DNA from 3 places in the Mesorhizobium sp. M0830 genome. Region 3 is predicted to be linked to each of the others. Evidence: predicted binding sites of a transcription regulator. Region 3 holds the regulator's gene; each other region holds the start of a gene.
What was found. Region 3 encodes LexA, which represses DNA repair genes until DNA is damaged. Its sites were predicted from a motif close to TGTTCNNNNTGTGTTCNG; they were not measured.
Positions count from the first base shown of each region.

Region 1 (3,277 bases), on a different contig from region 3:
CAACGCGACATGCTCGAGGAAGGAGCGCAGCGATTCGTACTCCTCCATCGAGCGGATCAGCTCCTTCAGGTTCTCCAGCCGGCCGGGCGCTTCGACCGAGCGGTCGTTCTTCCACATGTCGGTGTAGCCGCTCTCTTCGAGAATGGTTTCGGCGAGTTCGGTGTGCGGCGTGGTTTCCAGCGCCTTCTGCCAGCGCTCGAAATTGGCGGCCACTTCGCGCAATGCCGCGCGCGGCTTCGGCTTCAACTCGTCGCTTTCGGCGAGTTTTGCCGCGGCTTCCAGCATCGGGATGCGGAGCGCGCGGGCGGTGTCGTGGATCTGCCGGATAGTGGCTTCGCCCAGGCCGCGCTTCGGCACGTTGACGATGCGCTCGAAGGCGAGGTCGTCGGCGCCTTGCGCCACCACGCGGAAGAAGGCCAGCGCATCGCGGATTTCCATGCGCTCGTAGAAGCGCGGGCCGCCGATGACGCGGTAGTTGAGACCGAGCGTGACGAAGCGGTCCTCGAACTCGCGCATCTGGAATGAGGCGCGGACCAGGATCGCCATGTCGTTGAGATTGTGCTTTTGGCGCTGGTAGGCCTCGATGGTCTCGCCGACGGCGCGGGCTTCCTCCTCGGAATCCCAGGCGGCATGGACATGCACCTTGCCGTCCTCCGGCTCGTCGCGGTCGGTGAACAGCGTCTTGCCGAAGCGGCCCTCATTGTGGGCGATGAGGTGGGAGGCCGCGCCCAGTATGTGCGCGGTCGAGCGGTAGTTTCGCTCCAGCCGGATGATGGTGGCGCCGGGAAAATCCTTGTCGAAGCGCAGGATATTGTCGACCTCGGCCCCGCGCCAGCCATAGATGGATTGGTCGTCGTCGCCGACGCAGCAGATGTTTACGGTGGCGCTGCGCTGATATCCCTCCCCCTTGAGGGGAGGGTGGCCGGGCGAAGCCCGGTCGGGTGTGGTCCTCGCGGCAGTGCTCGACGTTCTGGAGGTGCCTTCTGCGGCGACCCCCTCCGCCCGCTTCGCGGGCACCTCCCCCTCGAGGGGGGAGGACTGCGGCCGCTGCGCCAGGAGCCGCAGCCACATGTACTGGGCGGTGTTGGTGTCCTGATACTCGTCGACAAGGATGTATTTGAAGCGCTTGTGGTATTCCTTCAGCACGTCCGGATTGGCGCGGAAGATGCGGATCGGGTGGCACAGAAGGTCGCCGAAGTCGCAGGCGTTCAGCGTCTGCAGCCGCGCCTGATAGGCCTTGTAGAGTTCACGGCCCTTGCCGTTGGCGAAGGCGCGGGCGTCGCCCTCGGCGATGTCGGCCGGGCCTTGCCCCTTGTTCTTCCAGCCGTCGATCATCTGGGCGAACTGCTTGGCTGGCCAGCGCTTGTCGTCGAGGCCCTCGGCCTGGATCAATTGCTTGATCAGCCGTACGACATCGTCGGTGTCGAGGATGGTGAAGTCGGATCTCAATCCGGCGAGTTCCGCATGGCGGCGCAGCAGCTTGACGCCAATCGAGTGGAAGGTGCCGAGCCAGGGCATGCCCTCGACATTGCCTTCGCCGATCAGGACGCCGATGCGGATCTTCATCTCGCGCGCGGCCTTGTTGGTGAAGGTCACCGCCAGGATCTGCGAGGGGAAGGCCTTGCCGGTGGCAAGGATGTGAGCGATGCGGGTGGTCAAGACGCGGGTCTTGCCGGTACCGGCTCCGGCCAGCACCAGAACCGGACCTTCGGTGGTTTCCACAGCCAGCCGCTGTTCCGGGTTGAGCCCTTTCAGGTAGTCGGGCGCGTTGTTGTGGCCGCTGCGGGCAGCCATGGCGCGCGCGGCAATGCCCGACGGGGCCGAAGGCCGCGCATTGGGTTCGTCGAAAAAAGGCATGTCTTCGGAAAAGCCGGACATTGCCCCGAATGTAGTGATTCGGGAGCGAAAGACCAGAAGTGTCTACGTTTTGTTCCGGTAAAGTGCCTGATATCGCCGTTCAAGCCTCGCGGTAACCGAGAGCGACGAAAAATCGATGTCCGAACGAGCGCGGCTTGTCGCTTATCCCAGCGCCGAGACTGCTGGAAAACCCTGATGCAGGCAAGATGGATTTCTACCTCAGCGTGTGCTGCGCGCTTGACAGGCGCGCGGGGCAGGAGAAAGTGTGCCCAGGGCAGGAAGGTAACGCCGGTTGCCAGGGCCGCGTGTGAGAGCGCGCAACAGTCGAAGGAGTATCATCTTGGCTGTCACCGTCACCTCCCTCATTCTCTTGCTCATCGGCCTGGCGCTCGGCAGCGGAGGCATCTGGTTGGCGTCGATGGGCGGCAGCTGGTACTACATCATAGTCGGCCTCGCCTTCCTGATCACAGCCTGGCTGCTTTACCGGCGCAGGTCCACCGCGCTGTGGCTTTACGCGGCGATCGTGCTCTGCACGCTTGCCTGGGCCGTCTGGGAGACCGGGTTCGATTGGTGGGAACTGGGCCCCCGCGGCGGCATCATCGTGCTGGTGGCGCTTTGGCTGCTGACGCCGCGGGCGAGACGGGGCCTTGCCGGTCCCGATGCACGCGCGCCGCTCATTCTTGCCGTGCTGGCATCGCTTGCCGTCGCCGGCTACTCGATGACGGCAGATCCGAAGGACATTGCCGGCGAACTCGGCACCGACAAGGTGATCGCCAACGCCAATCTCGGCAATGATGTGCCGGCCGGCGAGTGGCACTATTACGGACGCACGCAGTTCGGCCAGCGCTATTCGCCGCTCGACCAGATCACGCCGGACAATGTCGCCAAGCTGCAGCCCGCGTGGACCTACCGCACCGGCGACGTCAAGGGACCGGACGACGTCGGCGAGACCACCTATCAGGTGACGCCGCTGAAGATCGGCGACACGCTCTACATCTGCACGCCACACAATTTCGCCATCGCCATCGATGCCGCGAGCGGCAAGGAGAAATGGCGCTACGATCCCAAGATCAAGCTCGACAAGGACCGCCAGCACCAAACCTGCCGCGGCGTGTCCTATTATGCCGATGCGGCCATCGCCGCCGGCCAGCCATGTGCTGCCCGCGTCTACCTGCCGACCTCGGACGCCCGGCTGATCGCGCTCGATGCCGCCAACGGGCAGGTCTGCCCCGCCTTCGCCGAGGGCGGCACGCTGAACCTTTTGACCAACATGCCCTATCCGAAGTCGGGCTATTATTACTCGACCTCGGCGCCGCTGATATCAGGCGGCAAGATCATCGTCGGCGGCGCGGTCAACGACAATTATTCGACGCAGGAGCCGTCGGGCGTCATCCGTGCCTACGACGCTGCCACCGGCAAG
Region 1 is NZ_JAMYOR010000004.1:177,684-180,960, reverse strand. It holds gene NKI20_RS04700 (ATP-dependent helicase) at 1-1,878, opposite strand, end outside; gene NKI20_RS04695 (glucose/quinate/shikimate family membrane-bound PQQ-dependent dehydrogenase) at 2,198-3,277, shown strand, end outside.
Region 1: a site for LexA is predicted at 1,918-1,935, ahead of NKI20_RS04700 (ATP-dependent helicase). Genes of this name have one in related genera too.

Region 2 (3,277 bases), on a different contig from region 3:
ATCCTGTCGGTGTTCGGCATCACGCTGCCGGCCTTCCGGGTCGCCGGCGGTTTTCTGCTGTTCTTCATCGCATTCGAAATGGTGTTCGAGCGACGGCAGGACCGCAAGGAGAAGATCGGCGACGTCGCCATCACCAAGGACATGATCCACAACATCGCCGCCTTCCCGCTGGCGATCCCGTTGATCGCCGGCCCAGGCGCGATTTCAGCGACCGTGCTGCTCTCCGGTTCCTTTCAGGGATTTGCCGCGCAGGCTGCCCTGGTCGGCATAATCTTCGTCTGCCTCGCCATCACCTACCTTGTGTTCGTGCTGTCGGAGCGCATCGACCGCATCCTCGGCCAGACCGGGCGTTCGATTCTCACCCGCCTGCTTGGCGTCATCCTGGCGGCGCTTGCCGTCCAGTTCGTCGCCGACGGCATCAAGGCGTTGATGGCAGGCTGAGCGGCGTCCCTACTGCCTACTGCCTACTCACGCCCGTATCGATCACTTCGAAGTCGTGTGTGATCGTAGCGGTCTTGGCCAGCATAGCGGAGGCCGAGCAGTATTTCTCGATCGAAAGATCGATCGCCCGCTTGACCTTGTCGCTGGAAAGAGCCCGACCCTTGACCACGAAATGCATATGGATGCGGGTGAAAACCCTGGGCTCGGTTTCGGCTCGGTCGGCGTCAAGTTCGACGATGCAATCCTCGACCGCTTCCCGGCCCTTCTCGAGAATATGGACGACATCATAGGCCGAACAGCCGCCGGTCCCGATCAGCACCAGTTCCATCGGGCTCGGGCCCGGCGTCCTTCCTTCCGGCCCGGACGCGGTTCCGAGCACGACCTTGTGGCCGCTACCGGACTCGCCGACGAAGGTGCGCTCCTCGACCCATTTTACGCGTGCTTTCACCTGACATTTCCTTCCACTCGAGCTCACCGCCTCAAGAATTAAATCGGATCACGGGCCGGCTCGCGCGACGCCAAAGACGACGTCGTGCATGACCCTGCCCGGCAACAGGGTGAAGATGCCGGCGCCAATCAACGCGAAAACGTACAGCGAAATCATGACCTTGCGATGCTTGGCGACGCGCTGATTATGGGCGTGCCACACGGCCAGCGGCACGGTGACCAGCACCAGGATCGACAGGAAATGGATAGGACCGAAAGGGCCGATGAGGCGTATCTGATGAATCCAGAAACTCGAGACCGCGATGACCAGCATCAGCGCGGCCCAGACATAACCCGCGATGCGGTGGCGCGGGGTTCCCTTCGGCAGTACCAGCTGCGCGGCCCCTATCGCCAATGCGGCGAAGGCTGCAAAGGCATGCCAGGGTATAGGAGATGGCGCGGCAAGCAGCGGGTCCAGCGACATTGCCCTCTCCGTTGGTTGCTTTCTTTACGATCGATTTGTCGTCAGAACGGGATTTCGTCATCCAGTTCGCGCGACGAACCGCCACCGCCGCCGCTCTTGGCACCGCCGCCACCGCGATTGAAGCCTTCGCTCGGGCTGGACTGGCCGAAATCGGAACCACGGCTGCTGCCACCACCGGCATAGCCGCCGACCTGTCCGCCCTCACCCTGCCCGCGTGCGTCGAGCATCTGCAGCTCACCACGGAACTTCTGTAGCACGACTTCCGTCGTGTACTTGTCGGCGCCGGTCTGGTCCTGCCATTTGCGCGTCTGCAGCTGGCCCTCGACGTAAACCTTCATGCCCTTCTTCAGATACTGCTCCGCCACCTTGGCGATGCCCTCATTGAAGATGACGACGTTGTGCCACTCGGTTTTTTCCTTGCGCTCGCCGGAATTCTTGTCGCGCCAGCTTTCCGACGTCGCGATGCGGATGTTGACGACCGGTTCGCCCGAGTTCAGCCGGCGGATTTCAGGATCCGCACCGAGATTGCCGACCAGAATGACCTTGTTGACGCTACCCGCCATGATATTTCTCCGCTCATCCGAACCAATTTTTGTCGCAGCACCTTACAGGCTGCCGACGTCAGCCGCCTGCTAAGGCTGCCTTTTCCCACAAGGTTTTTGTTCTCTTTTCGTTCTATTGTATGTACGACGTTCTGTCAATGTTTGTCAGCAAGACGTAGTGTCCCGGTCCGAGATTTTCCATGAAATCGGGAATGGATCGGGACGACCAAATGAAGTTCGTGGCCCATGAGGACCAGCAGCGCGAGCAATGGCGAGCAGGTGTGGAAACGCGTATGCATGTGTCAGCCAGCAACGGTGCATCGCAACTTTGCATATTCGAACAATGGGTCGAACCCACGGTCGGTGCCCCAACGCATTGGCATCCCGTAGAGGAAGTGCTGACCGTCATCGCCGGCAGGGCCGAGATGTGGATCGACGATGAGCACCGCGTCCTGACACCGGGCCAGTCTCTGGTCGTTCCCGCAAACAGGAAACACGGGTTCAAGAACGTCGGCACCGGAACGCTTCATATTCACGCCGTGCTCGCATCGCCGATCTTCGAGGCGACGTTTGATGGGCCTGTTGGGGCAGTGAGGCGCTGGCTTCCGGCAGTCTCGTGAAAACAGCGCTTGCCAAATCAATAAGTGTAGACTTATGCTTTGGCCATGATCGAAGCAGAGATTTTCCGGGCCCTGGCCGACCCGACGCGCCGAGCCGTCTTTGAGCGGCTCGCCTCTGGCGAAATGACGGTATCGGAATTGCGCACCGGCATGACGGTGTCGCAACCGGCGGTATCGCAGCATCTGGCGGTGCTGCGCGGCGCCGGCCTGGTGGTCGAGCGCCGCGCGGGCCGCAACGCCTATTACCGCGCCGACCCGCAAGGGCTCGGCCCCTTGCTCTCCTGGATCGAACGCTACCGGACCTTCTGGCCGGAACGCATCGAAAGACTGAAGGCGGTTTTGAAGGACATGGACCAATGAAAAACGCTCGATCGATGAAGGCCGACAGCCATCGCGAGATCTCTCCCGATGCGATCGAATTCGAGTATGACCTTGCCGAGCCGCCGGAAAAGGTATGGCGGGCTCTGACCGTGCCTGAGTTGCTCGCCGCCTGGATGATGCCGAACGACATCAGGCCGCAGACCGGCAATCGTTTTGCCTTCGCCGGGCCGGACGCAGCGATCGAATGCGAAATTCTCGACGCCGAGCCGGAGAAGCTGCTGCGCTATTCCTGGCGGGAGCAGCCAGGCGACGCCGCGCGACAGGATAGCCTCGACAGCGCATTGGACAGCATTGTCACCTTTACACTTGCCCCTACAGTTTCCGGCGGCACCCATCTGCGCATTGTCCATGACGGCTTCGCCCGCAAGGCAATGCCCGCGGTC
Region 2 is NZ_JAMYOR010000023.1:12,999-16,275, reverse strand. It holds gene NKI20_RS15800 (MarC family protein) at 1-441, shown strand, start outside; gene NKI20_RS15795 (OsmC family protein) at 458-889, opposite strand; gene NKI20_RS15790 (DUF2306 domain-containing protein) at 938-1,351, opposite strand; gene NKI20_RS15785 (single-stranded DNA-binding protein) at 1,393-1,914, opposite strand; gene NKI20_RS15780 (cupin domain-containing protein) at 2,124-2,513, shown strand; gene NKI20_RS15775 (ArsR/SmtB family transcription factor) at 2,559-2,873, shown strand; gene NKI20_RS15770 (SRPBCC family protein) at 2,870-3,277, shown strand, end outside.
Region 2: a site for LexA is predicted at 2,012-2,029, ahead of NKI20_RS15785 (single-stranded DNA-binding protein). Genes of this name have one in related genera too.

Region 3 (3,277 bases):
GATCCTTGCCCGGCTTCCTGACGCGAAAACTCCTGCTGGCGGCAGCCGGCCTTGCCATGACCTCCATCATCGCTGGCAGCGCCACGGCGCTGTTTGCCATCTGGCATTTTCAGCGTGTGTCGCCGCTCAGCCTGTTCGCCAACCTGGCCATCATGCCTATCGTAACAGTCGTAATGTTCCTGGCTGTCGCCAGCGCGCTGCTGATGCCATTCGGGTTGGACTGGCCGGCCCTCTATCTGATGGGCAAAGGCCTGACGGTGATGATCGCGATGTCCGGATGGATTTCCGAGCGTTCGCCAGTCGACGCAATCGGTTTGATTTCGCAGCAATCCGTCGTGCTGGTGACGATTGCCTTGGTCATCGCGACGATGGCGACCACATGGTTGCGGCTCGCAGCGCTTCCCTTCGCGCTTGCCGGCCTGTTGACCGTCTCGGATACGCGCGCACCTGACGTGCTGGTCTCGGAGGATGCGAGGCTGGTGGCGCTGCCGATTGGCGGCGGCGAACTCGCGGTCAGCCGGGCCAGGCCGAACGAATTCACCGTCGACAACTGGAAGCGTGCGCTGACATCCGAAAGCATTATCGCGCCGGAGGTGTTCGACGAAGGCGACGGGCAATTCGACGTCGAGGATGCGGCTGAAATGCCGGCGGGAGCGCCATTCTATTGCACATCAGGCGTTTGTCTCGCCAGGCATCCGTCCGGTGCTATCATTGCCTATGTCGAGGACCGAAAGGACACCTGGAAAGCCTGCGGCTTCGCCGACCTGATCGTCATCAACGACGCGACGGCCTATGACGCTTGTCACAACCCGCTGGTTCTCGTCATCACCAAACGGCAACTGGCTAGCAATGGCAGTGCTGCCGTCTTCTTCGATCGCCAGTCGGCGACCACGCCGGCAACGGTCAGCTTTGCGGTGGGTAGGCCCTACCGGCCTTGGCACGTGCAACGTAAGTTTTCGCGTGAGGCGAGGGGCCTGCCGCCCTTCAAGAGACCGGACAAGCCCGTCGTTAAACCGCAGGTGCCTCAGTAACGGCGGATCAGGCCGACAAGCTTGCCCTGCACCTTGACCCGGTCTGGTCCGAAAATCCGTGTCTCATAGGCCGGATTGGCGGCTTCGAGAGCAATCGAGGCACCCTTGCGGCGGAACCGCTTCAGCGTCGCTTCCTCTTCATCCACCAGCGCCACGATGATCTCGCCAGGGCTCGCCGTATCGGCGTTGCGGATGATGACGGTGTCGCCGTCGAAGATGCCGGCCTCGATCATCGAGTCGCCCTTGACCTCCAGCGCATAGTGCTCGCCTCCCATGATCATGTCCGGCGGCACCGAGATCGAATGGGTCTGGTGCTGGATGGCATCGATCGGCACACCGGCGGCGATGCGCCCCATCACAGGGATCGACACGGCGGAGACCACGTCGTCGTCATTGCCGGCTGAAGGCATCCGTGAAGACGCCGGCTTGATCTGCCGGCCAAGGCCGCCCTGGCCGAGACTGGCCTGACCAAGACTGCCCTGGATGACGCTAGGCGAGAACTTTTTCGCCGCGTTGAGGCCGGGCGCGATCGAATCCGGCAGCCGCAGCACTTCCAACGCGCGCGCCCGGTTGGGCAGCCGGCGAATGAAGCCGCGCTCTTCCAGTGCCGTGATCAAACGATGAATCCCGGATTTGGAGGCAAGGTCGAGCGCCTCCTTCATCTCGTCGAAGGATGGCGGAATGCCGCTTTCCTTCAGGCGTTCATGAATGAACATCAGCAGTTCGTGTTGCTTGCGTGTCAGCATGGCGGCCCCCAGGGTACCTAAAACCAGAATCAGAAAACAAACCCAGAACAAACACTATATGTTCCAGTTGTGTTCTGCAACCGTTTAAAGTTTAATGAATCTGTTAAGGCCGCTGAAATTATTTGGCGCGCGCCAGCGCGCTTGGGTGATCACGGCATGCCGTCACAAGGCGCTTTCCGGCATTGAAATTGTTATGGTTAATGGGCTGCCGCCCATCGTTGGCCCAAGCTTTGGCATGAGCTGCCCATGGATCCGCGACGGGGCATTTCCAGCCTTCCATGCGTTCGTCTGCCGTGAACGAAACGAAGCCAAAATGCCAACCTTGGTTAATTTGTTGATGCCAGTGTTGGCCAGCAGCGGCAACCGGATTTGTGCACTGGAAATTCGTCCCTCCATCATCCGACCAAGAGGCAACGATGCGACAACAGTTGGGACGACTGCGTCAGGTCACGGCCTCCTTGACGGCGAAACGCTGGTCCTTCCATGCATCCGTTCGCAGAATGTCTTCCAGCACCTCGACCGCCAGCCACACGTCCTTGTAGCCGACATAGAGCGGCGTAAATCCGAAACGGATGGTTGACGGCGCGCGGAAGTCACCGATCACTCCGCGCTCGATCAGCGCCCGCATGATTTGATAGCCATGATCGTGAACGAACGACACCTGGCTGCCGCGCCTGGTCGCGTCGCGGGTGCTCTCCAGCGTGAGGCCATAGGCGCCGCACTTCGCTTCGACGAGCTGGATGAACAGTTCGGTCAGCGCGACGCTTTTCTTTCGCAATGCCGCCACGTCGACGTCGTTCCAGATTGCGAGCGCACCTTTGAGCGCCCGCATCGACAGGACCGGCTGCGTGCCGCACAGAAAGCGGCGGATACCGGTGCCGGCAACATAGCCTCGTTCGAAGGCAAAGGGCCGTGCATGCCCCCACCAGCCGCTGAGCGGCTGGCTGATCGCGCCGTGGTGGCGTTGCGCGGCATAGATGAAGGCTGGCGCGCCTGGACCGCCGTTGAGGTACTTGTAGGTGCAGCCGACAGCGAAATCGGCTTTTGCATGATCGAGCTCGACTGGCAGAGCGCCAGCGGTGTGGCATAGATCCCAGACGATCAGCACTCCGGCCGCATGAGCTATGCGCGTCAGCGCCGCCATGTCGCGCAGTTCACCCGATTTGTAATTGACGTGGTTGATCAGCACCACCGCGACGCTTTCGTCGATCAGCTCTTCGATGGTTGGCGCGTCGACGCCCGCGAGGCGCAGAAGGACCCCATCGCGGGTCGAGGCAACGCCTTCGGCGATGTAGAGGTCGGTGGGAAAACTGTCAGCCTCGGCGACGATGGCCGATCGGCCGGGCCGCATCTCCATCGCGGCATGTAGCACCTTGTAGATGTTGATCGACGTCGTGTCGCAGACAACAGTCTGTCCGGCTGCGGCCCCGATCAAGCGTCCGAGCTGGTCGCCAAGTTCGATCGGCATCTCGAACCATCCGGCTGTATTCCAGGCCCGAA
Region 3 is NZ_JAMYOR010000058.1:21,461-24,737, reverse strand. It holds gene NKI20_RS26680 (ComEC/Rec2 family competence protein) at 1-1,031, shown strand, start outside; gene lexA (transcriptional repressor LexA) at 1,025-1,777, opposite strand; gene kynU (kynureninase) at 2,220-3,277, opposite strand, start outside.